DNA from 2 places in the Gluconobacter sp. P1D12_c genome. Region 2 is predicted to be linked to the other one. Evidence: predicted binding sites of a transcription regulator. Region 2 holds the regulator's gene; the other holds the start of a gene.
What was found. The regulator HrcA, encoded in region 2, represses chaperone genes, less so after heat shock. The targets are predictions, from matches to a motif close to GTTNGCACTCNCNNNNNGNGAGTGCNAAC.

Region 1 (7,565 bases), on a different contig from region 2:
TCGATGCAAAGCTGGATCTGCATGGATATATTGTGCAGGACGCTTTTGAGCGCCTGCTGGACTTCATGCATCGCGCCAAGGCACGAAACTGGCGTTGCGTTGAAGTTGTGACAGGGCTGGGGAGTGGCGCCACGAGCGGACTGATCCGTAGGGAGCTGCCGCTCTGGCTCCAAAGAGCAGACATCCGGCCCATGGTGCTGGCCGTTGTCCACCCTCATGCTGCCAACCATGGCTCCGTCCGAATTTTGCTGCGGACAAAACGCCGGTAAAAGGTCAGAGCGGCCGTGTTTCCTGGCCGATACGCCAGCGCGGCGTATTCATGGCAATCCAGCGTCTCAGAGCAAGGATTGCGCCAATATCAGGCGTTGCTCTAGAGAGAAATGGCGCTGCATTGTCGCCCGCAGCCAGCATGAAATGGTGCTTTTCCGCCCAGTGGCGCACGGTCGGATCTACCGCTGCGTCCCAGCAGGCCTGCTTCCAGCTCTTGACCATATCTGGTGGGGTGAGCATCGGGAGTGCCACCGTCAGAGCTGTGTAGGTACTTGCGGAGACTGCTTGCCAGGCTCTGTATAGTGCTCCTTCAGGCGGACGGCGGCGAGCCTCCTGATAGGCCTCCAGAAAATTCGGGATCGTATCTGACCCTGTGTCTGACAGGTCGCCTGTATGATAGAGCGGCGCGGTACCGGGCGGCAGCTTGGCGAGAATGGTCTCTACCGGCACATCCAGCGTGTAAGGAAGCAGCTGAACGGCATCGACCTGATTGTTCGCGAGTGCTTCCAGTGCGTCTTCCGTTCGGCTGAACCCAGACACCGGAATAGGGCGCAGGCCAAGGAGCGTCAGGCCAAGAAGGGCATCAAGTTCCGTTCCCGTTGGGCGAGAAACAGCCAGTCGAACCGGATGATCGTGAAAGAAACCCTTTAGGCGGCTTCGGAGCGTTTTGTGCAGTTCTGCACGCGCAATGACGACAGTTGTCGTGTGAGCCGTCAGAAGGGGAATCCACCGTGCAAAATCATAGTGGACGCGAGAGTCACCGGTCAGGGAGGCCAGCAGGGCGCTTCCCGGTGCAATAAGGGCCGTGCTTCCGTCAGGGGCGCTATTGGCATCAAAAAGATTTGCAGCGCGTACTCCGTCCTGACCGATATCCGGAGTGATCTCCAAGGGAGCGTCCAGTCCCAGCGTGCGGGAGATAACGCCCGCCGCGAGTTCTCCGAACTGCCCCTGGATAGATGCCAGTGTTCCACCAAGGAGCAGATGTGCGTCAGGCATGTCCGCAGCGCGGGCATGCAGAGAGGGTATGGCGCTTCCGGCACCGAGCAAGGCCAGCCCTTTCAGGCAGTCACGGCGGGTCGGGGAAGAAAACGTCACGGCCAGCGGACTTCCGGAGGCATGCTCATCAGGATCGCTTCCGTGTTTCCGCCAGTTTTTAGGCCAAATAGCGTGCCGCGGTCATGAAGCAGATTGAATTCCACGTATCGGCCACGGCGGATGAGTTGTGCTTCACGATCGGCTTCGGTCCATGGGTTGAACATTCGGCGACGGACAACGGCGGGATAGGCGTCATGGAAAGCCATGCCGACGTCTTTCGTGAAGGCAAAATCGCCTTCCAGACCGCCTGTTGTAAACTGGTCGTAGAAGATGCCACCCAGACCGCGGGGTTCGTCACGGTGATGCAGATGGAAGTACCGGTCACACCATTCCTTGAAGCGCGGATAGTGCTCTGGATCGTGCTTGTTGCAGGCTGCTTCGAACATCTTGTGGAAGTAGTCGGCGTCACTGCGGGCTTCGGCGCTGTCTGGGAACATTGGCGTAATATCGCCACCGCCGCCGAACCAGCCCTTGGTCGTGATGATCATGCGCGTATTGAAATGCGCGGCACTGACATGCGGATTGCAGGGGTGAGCAACGAGAGAGACGCCTGTCGCAAAGAAGCGTGGATCCTCGGATGCACCGGGAATGTTTTTGCGAAATTCGGGAGAGAATTCGCCCCAGACCGTAGAGACGTTCACGCCAACCTTCTCAAAGACGCGACCGCGCATCACGGACATGACACCGCCGCCGCCTTCCGGTCGGCTCCAGGCGGTGCGAGTGAAGCGACCGGCTTCCGTGCGGTCTCGCAGAACCTGCGAGCTACCCTCAACGGCTTCGTCTTCAAGTTGCTCGTAGGACGCGCAGATCCGGTCCCGAAGAGATTCAAACCAGGCCTTCGCCTCACGCTTTAGCGTATCATGAGGCACATCCGGGCGAACGAGTTCAGCAAAATCGGGGCTGATCTGGTCCATTTTTCTCTCCCCTACCATCCTAAGGACGAATTCTTGTTACGCGGAGTGTCGTAGCAAATTGCGCTCAAGACGAACAGTTGGCTGGCTGCATGTCTGCTGTCGCTCTGTGGCGCGATGATGGCAGAGAGCATCTTGCCGCTTCGTAAATGCTTGCGTGATTTTTTTTGGACACGGATCAGCGGAGACTTGCGCCAATCTTCTGTCTCGTGTTCCTGAACGGTCCTCAAACATATTCATCAGGGGCGGACTGAACAATCATGTCTTCGGAAACAGAAATTCAGCCGGTTATCGGCGTTATCGGCGGCTCCGGTCTGTATGATATTGACGGTCTGGAAAACAAGGAATGGCGTCGGGTCGAAACGCCTTGGGGCGAAACTTCTGACGAATTGCTTTTCGGGACGTTCGAGGGCGTAAAATGCGTCTTCCTGCCGCGTCATGGTCGTGGTCATCCGATCCCGCCATCACGCCTCAATTTTCGCGCAAATATCGACGCCCTTAAGCGCTCAGGCGTAACGGATATTCTGTCGCTTTCAGCTGTGGGCTCTTTAAAGGAAGAGCTACCACCGGGCCGTTTCGTGCTTGTCGATCAGTTTATCGATCGCAGCTTCGCGCGCGAAAAAAGCTTCTTTGAGACGGGATGTGTGGCGCATGTCGGCATGGCGGACCCGGTGTCTGCTCGTTTGCTGGATGTGCTGGAAGCGGAATCCCGTAAGCTCGATATTCCTGTGACACGTGGTGGAACCTACATCGTCATGGAAGGGCCACAGTTCTCTACGCGTGCCGAGAGCGAGCTCTATCGGTCATGGGGTTGTTCGGTGGTTGGCATGACCAACATGCCGGAAGCCAAGCTCGCCCGTGAAGCCGAGATGACATACGCAACGGTGGCCATGGTCACGGATTATGACTGCTGGCACACCGAGCATGACAGCGTGACGGTTGAAGGTGTGGTGAAGGTCATGAAGGGGAATGCGGATAATGCCCGCCGTCTCGTGAAGGCTGTGATCCCGGTTCTGGGTCAGAAGCGCCCGCTCGATCTTTCTGCCGAGCGTGCACTCGACTTTGCGATTATCACCGCACCCGAGAAACGCGATCCGGCTCTTGTTGCCAAGCTGGATGCCATCGCAGGTCGCGTTTTGAACAAAGCCTGAATAGCCCGCCGCCCGCGCAAAAAACGGGCGGCAATAGGGGAGGGCGATCAGTGCCCTTCCTGTTTTTCGTCGATTTGAGCGTACCCCGGCTGACCGGCGTCGGTGCTGGGATCATCCAGCAGTTCGCGTTCTTCTTTTCGATCCGCGACGGGAAAATGGCGGTGATCGCCCTGGTCCGTGCTGCGCTCTGGGAATTCCCCAAGATTTTCCTGTAAGCGTGGATCTTCGATCTGAACATCTGCCAACTCTGGGGGCGGGAGATCCTCAACAGGCGTGCCCTCGGGAACGCCCTTGATGGAAATCAGGTCCGTCGCTTTGTCCAGATAGGCTTCAGGGCCGCCGTCCGGCTTTCCGTCAGCTTCCCAAAGTAACTTGGCCTCGCGGCGGATTGCTGCGTCACGTTTTGGATCTGCTTCGAGTGGGTTGTTGCTCATGATCAGAACTCCTGAAGGGTTGGGCGCAGGACAATCTCGTTGATGTCCACGTCGTCAGGTTGTGAGATGGCGAAAGCGATGGCCCTCGCCACGGATTCCGCCGGAATTGCAATCTTGTAGAACGCTTCAACATGCTGACGACTTTCACTGTCGCCGCTGCCCGTTTTGAGTTCGCTTTCCACTGCGCCGGGCTCGATGGATGTAACGCGAAACGCGTTGCCAGCCTCCTGACGAAGGCCATCACTGATGGCCCGCACGGCAAACTTCGTTCCTGAATAGACGCTGCCTCCAGGGGCGAAGACCTTGATCCCGGCAACCGAGGACAGGTTGATGACATGTCCCGATTTCTGACGCTCAAAGATCGGTAGTGCTGCGGCGATGCCGTACAGAACGCCCTTGATGTTGATGTCGATCATCCGGTCCCACTCGTCGACCATCAGTCGTTTCATGGGGGCAATCGCCATCAGCCCGGCATTGTTTACGAGGACATCAAGACGTCCGAAGTCCTGCTCAACGGCTTTTACAACGTCCGCAACGTTCTGGCGGTTCGTGACATCCAGTGTGTAGGCCCGTGCAGTCTGGCCCAGTGCTTCGAGTTCGGAGACAATTTCGTCCAGTCGGTCCCGACGTCTGGCGGCGATAGCAACGTAAGCCCCTCGTGCTGCGAGATAACGCGCGGTTGCTTCACCGAGGCCGCTGCTGCCGCCTGTGATGAGGACAATTTTTCCTGCAATGCCTTCCATGTCAGGCCTCACGTACGCTTGATGTGATGCTTCAGAAACGCGACGCTCCGGCTCCAGGCCAGATCTCGGGCGTCCTGATTGAAGCTGGAACGTTCTGGGCATCCAAAGCCATGTCCAGCCTGATCGTAAAGGAAGACCTCGACTTCTGGCCGACTTGCGCGAATTTTCTGAACGTCACCTGGCGGAATGGACGCATCTTCTCCGCCGAAATGGAGCTGCGTCGGGCAGTGCGGGGCTGTGTCACAATGGTTGGCAATACCGCCGCCATACCATCCGACGGCGGCATTAAAGTGGTGCGTGCGTGTTGCCGCAAGCCACGCGATGAGGCCGCCCCAGCAGAAGCCGATAATCCCGACTGGGCGGTGACCATCATCCTGTCTCATTTTCTGAGCGCAGGCTTCCAGATCCTGCTGGATCAGATCTGGAGAAATGCCGCTTCGAAATTCCAGCCCTTCCTTCAGGCCAGCCTCGTTGTACGCCAGAACCGTATGGGGTTTGACGCGGTCAAAGAGGGCAGGGGCGAGAACATGGAAGCCCTGCTGAGCCAGATCAGAGCAGACGTCCCTGATGTGCCCGGTCAGGCCAAAAATTTCCTGCACTACGACAATGGAGCGTGTGGACTCGGGGGAGCCCGTCTCCCATGCCTCGAATTCGTGGCCGTCTGCCGCCGTGAGGCGGATCATGTGGCCCTCGGTCTTTTCTTGGGAATGCTTGTGGTCCATTGATTTCTGTCCAGTCTCTGTAACGCCGGAAAGGCAGATGCCATGAGCGACGTCATCCATCTCCGTCGGGAACGCAAACGCCGCAAGTCCGTAGAGGATGCGAAGGAAGCTGAGACCAATCGTCGTCTTTATGGCAGGACGAAAGGTCAGAAAATGGCGGATATGCTGGAGAAAAGGCGTTCTGAAGCCCTATTGGACGGAAAGAAAATTTTTTCGGCCGAGGGCGATGGTTCTTGACGAAAACGGGTGGTGGCACTACCTCTCTTGGCACTCTCGATGTGAGAGTGCCAACTGCGCTGCAGCAATTGAGCGCGTAACCCGGCCGCGTCGCTTCGTAGAAGGGCACGGCCTAAAATGGAGCGATCCATGACGACATTTCGTCCCCTGCATGACCGCGTTGTAGTCCGCCGCCTGACCGGTGAAGAAAAGACCGCTGGCGGCATCATCATCCCTGACACCGCCAAGGACAAGCCGACCGAAGGCGAGATCGTATCCGTAGGCCCAGGCGCCCGGAACGAGCAGGGCCAGATTGTGGCTCTCGACGTCAAGGCAGGCGACAAGGTGCTGTTCGGCAAGTGGTCCGGCACCGAGGTGAAGATCAACGGTGAAGAACTGCTGATCATGAAAGAGAGCGACATCATGGGTGTGATCGGCTGAAAAGCCATCCCCGTTTCCTCTCGTTAAAAACCTCAACAGGAGATTAAGAACATGGCTGCCAAGGAAGTTAAGTTTGGTGCCGACGCCCGCGACCGTATGCTGCGTGGCGTTGATATTCTTGCAAATGCCGTCAAGGTAACGCTGGGCCCGAAGGGTCGTAACGTTGTTCTCGACAAGAGCTTCGGCGCACCGCGCATCACCAAGGACGGTGTGTCTGTCGCCAAGGAAATCGAACTGGCTGACAAGTTCGAGAACATGGGCGCTCAGATGGTGCGCGAAGTTGCGTCCCGTACGAACGACCTGGCTGGTGACGGCACGACGACGTCCACGGTTCTTGCTCAGGCAATCATCCGCGAAGGTGCCAAGGCTGTTGCAGCTGGCATGAACCCGATGGACCTGAAGCGCGGCATCGACAAGGCTGTCCTCGTCGTTGTTGAAGAGCTGAAGAAGAACAGCAAGAAGATGACCTCCCCGGAGGAAATCGCTCAGGTCGGTACGATCTCTTCCAACGGTGAGCGTGAAATCGGTGAGATGATCTCCTCTGCCATGCAGAAGGTCGGCTCCGAGGGCGTCATCACGGTTGAAGAAGCCAAGGGCCTGCACACCGAACTCGACGTTGTCGAGGGCATGCAGTTCGACCGCGGCTACATCTCCCCGTATTTCGTGACGAACCCGGAGAAGATGACGGCCGATCTCGATGCGCCGTACATCCTGATCCATGAAAAGAAGCTATCTTCGCTTCAGCCTATGCTGCCGCTGCTCGAGAGCGTCGTACAGTCCGGCCGCCCGCTGATGATCATCGCTGAAGACGTCGATGGCGAAGCACTTGCTACGCTGGTCGTGAACAAGCTGCGTGGTGGCCTGAAGATCGCTGCCGTCAAGGCTCCGGGCTTCGGTGACCGTCGCAAGGCCATGCTGGAAGACATCGCGATCCTGACGGGTGGCCAGGTCATCTCCGAAGATATTGGGATCAAGCTGGAATCCGTTACCCTCGACATGCTGGGCCGCGCTAAGAAGGTTCACATCGAGAAGGAAAACACCACGATCGTTGAAGGCGCTGGCAACAGCGACGACATCAAGGGTCGTTGCAACCAGATCCGTGCTCAGGTTGAAGAAACAACCTCTGACTACGATCGTGAGAAGCTCCAGGAGCGTCTTGCAAAGCTGGCTGGTGGCGTTGCCGTCATCCGCGTCGGTGGCAGCAGTGAAGTTGAGGTGAAGGAGCGCAAGGATCGCGTTGACGACGCTCTGCACGCAACCCGCGCAGCTGTTGAAGAAGGCATCGTCCCGGGTGGTGGTACGGCTCTTGCCCGCGCTTCCGTTGCTCTGAAGGGTCTGACCTTCGATAACGACGATCAGCGTATCGGTGGCGAGATCGTTCGCAAGGCGCTTCAGACGCCGCTGCGTCAGATCGCTGAGAACGCTGGTGAAGACGGCGCCGTGATCGCTGGCAAGGTGCTTGAGAACGACACCTACAACTTCGGCTTTGATGCTCAGAACGCTGAGTACAAGGACCTGGTTGGTGCAGGTATCATCGATCCGACGAAGGTTGTTCGTACGGCTCTGCAGGATGCCGCTTCGG
Region 2 (7,565 bases):
GTCAGGCCAACGCAGCAGCCTTTATTGAGCGTCTGCCGGAAGGCTACAACACGATGGTCGGCGAACGCGGGGTCAAGCTCTCGGGCGGTGAGCGTCAGCGTGTCGCGATTGCCCGGGCATTCCTTGCAGATGCACCCATCCTTATTTTCGATGAAGCAACATCCAGTCTGGATTCAGAATCTGAATCCCTGGTGCAGGAGGCAATGCGCCGCCTGATGCAGAATCGCACCGTCATCGTGGTGGCCCATCGCCTTTCCACGGTGATGGAGCTGGATCGGATTCTTGTCTTCAGTCGGGGTGAGTTGAAGGAAGATGGCACTCATGCCGAACTGGTAGCTCAGGAGGGCGGTATTTATCGCCGCCTGTTCGAGCTTCAGTCTCTCGAAGGCTAAAAGTTCCTAGGGTCTTTTCACAATTGCGAGACTGTATTGGTCTTTTCTGCATAACAGAACGTTTCCCCTCAGCCTAAATGCTGCTGAGGGAAAATTCCATCATGACACTTCGTTCTGCTTTCGCTGGGCTTTTGCTGGCCGCACCGGCGACGTTGATGGCCTGCACCGCGCAGGCAGAACCTGTAGCATTCGATCATGCCCGTCTGATCGATGGAACAGGAGACCCTGTCCGTGAGAACGTCACAGTCGTCATTAACGATGGACGAATTGTCTCTATCGGTGATCCGGCCCCATCAGGAGCCGAACATGTCGATCTCAGTGGCAAAACCCTGTTGCCCGCTTTGATCAGCGACCACAGTCATGTCGGTATCATCAAGGGAACGTCTGGCAGCAACGAGAACTACACCCGAGCCAATATTCTGGCGGCTCTGAAGCAGTACAGTGATTACGGCGTCCTCACCGTAACTGCGCTGGGCCTGAATCGATCGCCGCTCTTTGATGATCTGCGGCGGGAGCAGCACGCGGGTAAGAATCCAGGCGCGGATCTGTTTGGCGTCGATCAGGGCATTGGTGCTCCCAATGGTGCGCCGCCATCGGCCATGGTCAAAGGGCTCGGCCCGGATCAGGTTTATCGTCCGACCACGCCGCAGGAGGCGCGTCAGGACGTAGACCGTATGATTGCGGAACACACGGATCTCGTGAAACTCTGGGTGGATGATTTCCGGAACGGTGTGCCGAATGGCAAGACGCTTCCGAAGATGTCTCCTGACATATACCGGGCGGTCATAGACGAAGCCCATCAGCACAATACGCGCGTGGCGGTCCATATTCATGACCTGGATATTGCCAAAGCTGTCGTGGATGCAGGAGCCAATATCCTCGCACATGGTGTGCGAGACCAGCCGGTTGATCAGGCTCTGATCGACGCCGTGAAGGCCCATGGTGTTTGGTACATCGCTACTCTGGGCTTGGACGAGGCGAATTACCTTTTTGCAGAGCATCCGGAGCTTTTGAATGTTCCCTTCGTTGCGGCCGCCATCGATCCTGCCCTGATGGCTCAGCTCTCAGAAGCAGACTGGCGCAAACAGACACTTTCCAAGCCGCTTGTCGCGGCTTCTCATACTGCGCTTGCGATTAATCAGAAGAACCTTCTGACGCTTTATCGGGCAGGTGTGAAAGTGGGCTTTGGAACAGACTCAGGGGCTGCTCCAACGCGTTTGCCGGGGTTTGCGGAACATCGCGAACTTGCCTTGACGGTAGAAGCTGGACTGACACCGCTTGAAGCCATTCATCTGGCGACTGGAAATGCCGCTGAACTGCTTGAACTTGAAGATCGCGGTGTTCTGAAAACAGGGAAGAGGGCAGATCTTCTGATCGTTCGTGGCACCCCAGACCAAAGCATCGCAGATATCGATCAGATAGATCAGGTGTGGCAGCGGGGTATTCTCGTCAGTCACGGGCCTGTTGTTAAGCACCAGGGGCTCTGACGGGAGTTCATCCTGACTCCTGTCATTTCAAAAGAGTATCTGTCGAACCGTTTTTCTCTGCAGGTACCAGATTTTATACTGTTACCAGATCGATTCATGACATAATATTTCTATGAAGCAGGCGGGAATGTAGTGTGGATGAGAGACTGCAGTCTGCTTCATGGAGCTGTCCATGGTCGGGAAAGTGCGTGCTCGACGGTGGACAATAAAATCACTGCATACGGCAGGAAAACGCATGTCCTCTTTTGACTACCTTACAAATGATCCCGGCCTCCACCTTGCTTGTGATGATGGATATCTCATCCATCCAGCCCGCTGGCAGGGAAGTCATGCCCTTTTTATTCTTTCCACCCCCATAAAATCACTCTGGCTTCTCTCTCGCAGGCACAGTCAGTCTTGCCGCAGCGAAGAGCGCGGGGTCCTGATCCGGGACATCACTCTTTACGCGGCGAGAGGGGCTCACCGCCTCACATCACATCTTAAATTTCCTGAAAGTATGGGATGGGCGTCGAGCGAAGGCGATGATGCCCGCTGGACAGAGGGGCGTGCTCACCTGGAACTCGAAAATGTTCTGGGAAGGGAAACGGGCATGCTGTCCGTGGAGGTCTGTTCAAAAGGGCCCTATCATCTGGAACAGGAGAGTTCGCAGCTCTCCTGTTCGGCGAGCGTAGAGTTCAACCTTCCACACATTCAGTAAGGAAAAGGGTGAGCGCGCGGCCGCGGTGACTGATCGCGTTTTTCTCGTGCTCGCCCATTTCTGCGAAGGTCCGGCTTTCGCCTTCTGGTGCAAACATCGGATCATAGCCGTGACCATGATCCCCACGCGGAGGCCAGACTGTCTGGCCATGGCATTCCCCAACCACGGAATGTGTTTCGCCGTCTGGCCATGCCAGGCAAAGAGCCGCCACGAATGATGCTGCATGGTCTGACGTTTCACCCATTTCGCGATGCACACGCTCCATGGCAACAGTCATGTCCTTTGCAGGGCCACCCCATCGTGCCGAATAAACGCCAGGCTGGCCGCCAAGTGCCGAGACGCAAAAGCCGGAATCATCCGCCAAGGCTGGCAAACCAGATGCACGGGCCGCCGCCAAAGCCTTGATTTCAGCATTGCCTGTAAATGTGTCTGCCGTTTCATCCGGTTCTGGCAGATTCAGCTCCCCTGCAGACACAACAGTGATGCCGCTTTGCGCAAGCAGGCTGGAGAATTCACGCAGTTTCCCGGCATTGTGGCTTGCCAGAACAATTTTTGACCCACGGGACAGGCGACGCATTACAAAGTCTCCAGTGCGGAAGTCTGAGCTTTAAAGAGGGAAGCTGTGCCCAGCTTGGCCAGACGCAGCAGTTCAAAAAACTCAGTTTCCTGAAAAGGGGACGTTTCCGCCGTCCCCTGAATTTCGACGATGCCACCCTCTGCGGTAAGAACAAAGTTCGTGTCAGCCTGAGCGGCACTGTCTTCCACGTAATCCAGGTCCAGCACGGCGCCAGCAGAGGTCAGGCCGCAGGAGACCGCCGCAATTTGGGCTGTCATGACTGAGGACAGATTGGCTTTTTTCAGAGCCATGGAGAGAGCAACCCAGGCGCCGGTAATGGAAGCGCAGCGGGTCCCGCCATCAGCGTTCAGGACATCACAGTCCAGCGTGATGGTCCGTTCTCCCAGCTTCTTCAGATTCACACAGGCTCGCAGGGATCTGGCAATCAGGCGCTGGATTTCCTGCGTCCGGCCAGACTGCTTGCCCTTGGACGCTTCACGGTTGCCACGCTGATGGGTTGCGCGCGGAAGCATGCCATACTCGGCCGTAATCCAGCCCTGACCCTTGTTGCGCAAAAATGGTGGGACACGATTTTCGAGAGACGCCGTGCACAGAACTTCCGTTCCACCCACACGGATAAGTGCTGAACCTTCCGCATGTCGGGCAAAGCCTGTTTGGATGGAAATGGCGCGACCTTCGTCACAGGCGCGTCCGGATGGGCGCTTTGTCATGCGAAAAAATCCTCTCTCAGAACCGAACCCTGCCTCTACCGCGTTTGACGAGAAGCCTTCCAGCCCCGACATACAGTTTTACCATGATCAGACCTGACCCTTCCTTCTTCCGCATGCCGAACTCCTTTGCTTCCGGATTGGGAGAGCGGGAAGCTGCGATCCTGCGGGAAATCGTTGAAGAATACGTTGAAACAGGGGAGCCAATCGGCAGTCGTACTCTGGCGCAGCGCTTGAATCTGTCTCTGTCTCCCGCGACGATCCGCAACGTCATGGCAGATCTTGGCCGGGCCGGACTGTTGTTCAGCCCTCATGTGTCCGCAGGGCGTCTGCCGACCGAGAAGGGTGTTAAACTCTTCGTGGAAGGTCTTCTTCAATTCGGTGCCCTGACTGACGAAGATCGAGCCAGTATCGACAGTCGGCTGGAAATTCATGGCCGGTCCTATCAGGAGACGCTGGCGGAAGCATCGTCCATGCTGTCGGGTCTGTCATCCGCAGCAGGTCTGGTGCTGGCCCCTAAATCTGACGCGACGCTCAAACATATTGAGTTTGTTGCGCTCGGTCCGGGACGTGTTCTCGTGGTGCTGGTCAGTTCAGACGGCCAGGTGGAAAATCGCATCATCGAAACCCCAGCAGGACTACCGCATTCTGCCCTGGTCGAGGCTGGCAACTATCTTAACGCTCACCTGGGAGATCTGACGCTTGGCACTCTGAAAGAGCGTGTCAGCAAGGAAATGGACGTCAACCGCCATGAACTTGATGCTTTGACCGCCAGCGTCATCGAAAGTGGTCTGGCCACGTGGGACGCTGATGGTGGAACGCTGTTCGTTCGGGGGCAGGGCAAGCTGCTGGCGGATATCACCGAGATCGAACGACTCACCACGATCCGTATGCTGTTCGATCATCTCGAAACGCAGGAGACCATGCTTCAGCTCCTGCAACTGGCAGACGCTTCGGAAGGCGTGCGAATCTATATCGGCAGTGAGAGCGGAATGTTTGGAATGTCGGGCGTGTCCATGATCGTCGCGCCAGCCCGTAATGAAGCCCAGAAAATTGTGGGTGCCATTGGTGTCATCGGGCCAACGCGCCTGAATTACGGGCGAATTGTACCCGTCGTGGATTACACGGCCCGGATGGTCGGACGCCTGCTGGGATAGTGACTGCAACCCTTCCGCCTTTGCGCTGTTGAATCCTGCGTCCATCGGAAAGGAAAGAGTCCATGGCTACGATTGACGCAAAGAAATCCGGTACGTTCCTCATTGGTGGTGATCTCAAGGTCCACCGCCTCGGGTTTGGGGCGATGCGCATTACCGGCAAGGGCATCTGGGATGAACCTCCAGACCACGAAGAAGTGGTCCAGACCCTTGAAAGCCTCCCGAAGTTCGGGGTGGATTTTATTGATACCGCGGATTCTTACGGTCCGTTCGTCTCGGAAAACCTGATCCGTGAAGTGCTTTATCCTTACAAAAAGATGGTCATTGCGACGAAGGGCGGCCTGACACGGCATGGTCCAGACATCTGGAAGCCAGTCGGAAACCCGGACTATCTGAGGCAGTGCGTGTTGATGTCCATGCGACGGCTGGGCGTGGAGCACATTGATCTCTGGCAGCTGCATCGGATTGGACCAGATTGCCCGGCAGAGAAGCAGTTCGAGGCAATTGCGAAGTTCCGCGAAGAAGGCCTGATCCGACACGTAGGTCTGTCGGAAGTGAGCGTGAAAGACATCAAGCTCGCGCAGAAATACTTCCCGGTCTCAACGGTTCAGAACCGCTTCAATCTTGTGGACCGCAAGTCCGAAGACGTTCTGGATTTCTGTACCAAGGAAAACATCGGTTTCATTCCCTGGGCGCCTCTGGCTGCCGGAGAACTCGCCAAGCCCGGTACGGACATGGACAAGATCGCGCATCGACATCATGCAGATGCAGGGCAGATTGCCCTGGCGTGGCTCCTGAAAAGGTCGCCGGTCATGTTGCCCATTCCGGGGACCGGAAGCAGAGCCCATCTGGCCTCTAATGTTCGGGCAGCCTCCCTGAATCTCAACGATGAAGAGTTTGCTACTCTGAATCGGCAGGGTGAAGAGGTGTGGAAGAAATCCGCCACCGGATCATAACGATCACGAGCCGCCGTAAACTGTCACAAAATGACCCTTTTCAGTGGGGGCGACGAACGGCTCGTTTCAGTGCTATGCAGTTTGTATGACGCGCCGTTCCATTCGCTCCCGTAATCCGCAGGACCCCAGGGCCAGTGTGCCCCGCGGGCCCCGTTTCCGCCGTTTCCGTCAGTCTCTTGCCATCGTCGCCGGTGTCGGGCTGGTCGGTGTTGCGGGTGCGGGTATCTTGGGTTGGACCACCTACGCCAAACTCGTGGCTGATCTGCCAAGTGTGGACAGCCTGAGAGCCTATCAGCCCCCGACCGTCAGTCGCATCTATGCGTCTGATGATCGCCTGATGGCTCAGCTTGCCAATGAGCGGCGTATTTTCGTTCCGCTGGAAGCGATTCCGGATCGGGTAAAGCGCGCCTTCCTCGCAACGGAAGATCACAATTTCTACACCCATGGTGGTGTGGATGTGATGGCCATTGCCCGTGCAGGCGTAACGGACGTTTTCGCCCGCCATGGGCGCCGTGCTGTCGGTGCGTCCACCATTACGCAGCAGGTTGCGCGTGGGATGCTGCTTAACAGCAATGCCCGCACACTTGATCGTAAAATCAAGGAAGCCCTGCTTGCCGTAAAAATGGAGCAGGTGCTGTCCAAAGACAAGATTCTTGAGATCTATCTGAACTGGGCGGATCTGGGGAACGGCTCTTTCGGTGTCGCCGCCGCGGCCCAGACCTATTTCAACAAGCCTCTCGACCAGCTGAATGATGCAGAAGCCGCGTCACTGGCGGCCCTTCCGAAGTCCCCGACACACTACAATCCGTTCCTTCATCCTGACGCAGCCTTGATGCGCCGAAATCTTGTTCTGGATCTGATGGCCGATAACGGCGTCATCTCCCGCGAGCAGGCTCAGGAAGACAAGAAGGAGCCACTGGTCCCGCAGAAGAAGCAGCGGTTTGGACCTTTGCCGGATTCAGAATGGTTTGGGGCCGAGGTCCGGCGTCAGCTCATCAGTTTGTATGGTCAGGATCGCGCTCTTCAAGGCGGCCTTGAAGTTCATACCAGTCTGGATCAGCCCCTTCAGGTATCAGCGACAAAGCTGCTGCATGAAGGTCTGATGGATTACGATCGGAGCCGCGGCGGTTGGCGTGGCCCGGTCATCCATCTGGATGGCATTGACGCAGAAGGCTGGGAAGAAAGTCTCGATAAGGTCTCCGGTCCAGCCGGAATGCTAAGAGAGTGGCGTCTGGGCGTCATTCTTCCTGGCGGAACTCATGTTGGCTGGAATGAGGAAGGCCAAGCGAAGACTGGTCCTCTTCTGGCAACAGACATCGCATGGGCACGTCGGATGCACCCGCTTCGTGCCGGAGATGTCATCATGATTGAACCGCAGGAAAGTGGATCCGTTGTCCTGCGTCAGATTCCGCAGGTCGAAGGCGCTGTCGTGACGATGGATGTCCATACAGGCCGTGTTCTGGCGATGGTTGGTGGATGGTCGTTCCACGAAAGTCAGTTCAACCGCGCAACGCAGGCTCTGCGTCAGCCAGGCTCTTCCTTCAAGCCGTTTGTGTATCTGGCAGCCATGGAGCAGGGTATTTCGCCGTCCGAAA

Region 1: groES (co-chaperone GroES) is a predicted target of HrcA. The motif match lies at 5,590-5,618, and genes of this name have one in related genera.

Annotation. Positions count from the first base shown of each region.
Region 1 is NZ_JACSIQ010000001.1:257,560-265,124, reverse strand. Features, by position in the region: gene KP705_RS01190 (Smr/MutS family protein) at 1-269, shown strand, start outside; gene KP705_RS01185 (hypothetical protein) at 274-1,365, opposite strand; gene hemF (oxygen-dependent coproporphyrinogen oxidase) at 1,362-2,279, opposite strand; gene KP705_RS01175 (S-methyl-5'-thioadenosine phosphorylase) at 2,537-3,427, shown strand; gene KP705_RS01170 (DUF2934 domain-containing protein) at 3,475-3,861, opposite strand; gene KP705_RS01165 (SDR family oxidoreductase) at 3,864-4,604, opposite strand; gene KP705_RS01160 (dienelactone hydrolase family protein) at 4,613-5,287, opposite strand; gene KP705_RS01155 (DUF4169 family protein) at 5,369-5,563, shown strand; gene groES (co-chaperone GroES) at 5,693-5,983, shown strand; gene groL (chaperonin GroEL) at 6,035-7,565, shown strand, end outside.
Region 2 is NZ_JACSIQ010000009.1:44,516-52,080, reverse strand. Features, by position in the region: gene KP705_RS11180 (ABC transporter ATP-binding protein) at 1-392, shown strand, start outside; gene KP705_RS11175 (amidohydrolase family protein) at 494-1,879, shown strand; gene KP705_RS11170 (hypothetical protein) at 2,115-2,576, shown strand; gene rdgB (RdgB/HAM1 family non-canonical purine NTP pyrophosphatase) at 2,554-3,153, opposite strand; gene rph (ribonuclease PH) at 3,153-3,863, opposite strand; gene hrcA (heat-inducible transcriptional repressor HrcA) at 3,947-5,017, shown strand; gene KP705_RS11150 (aldo/keto reductase) at 5,080-5,970, shown strand; gene KP705_RS11145 (penicillin-binding protein 1A) at 6,056-7,565, shown strand, end outside.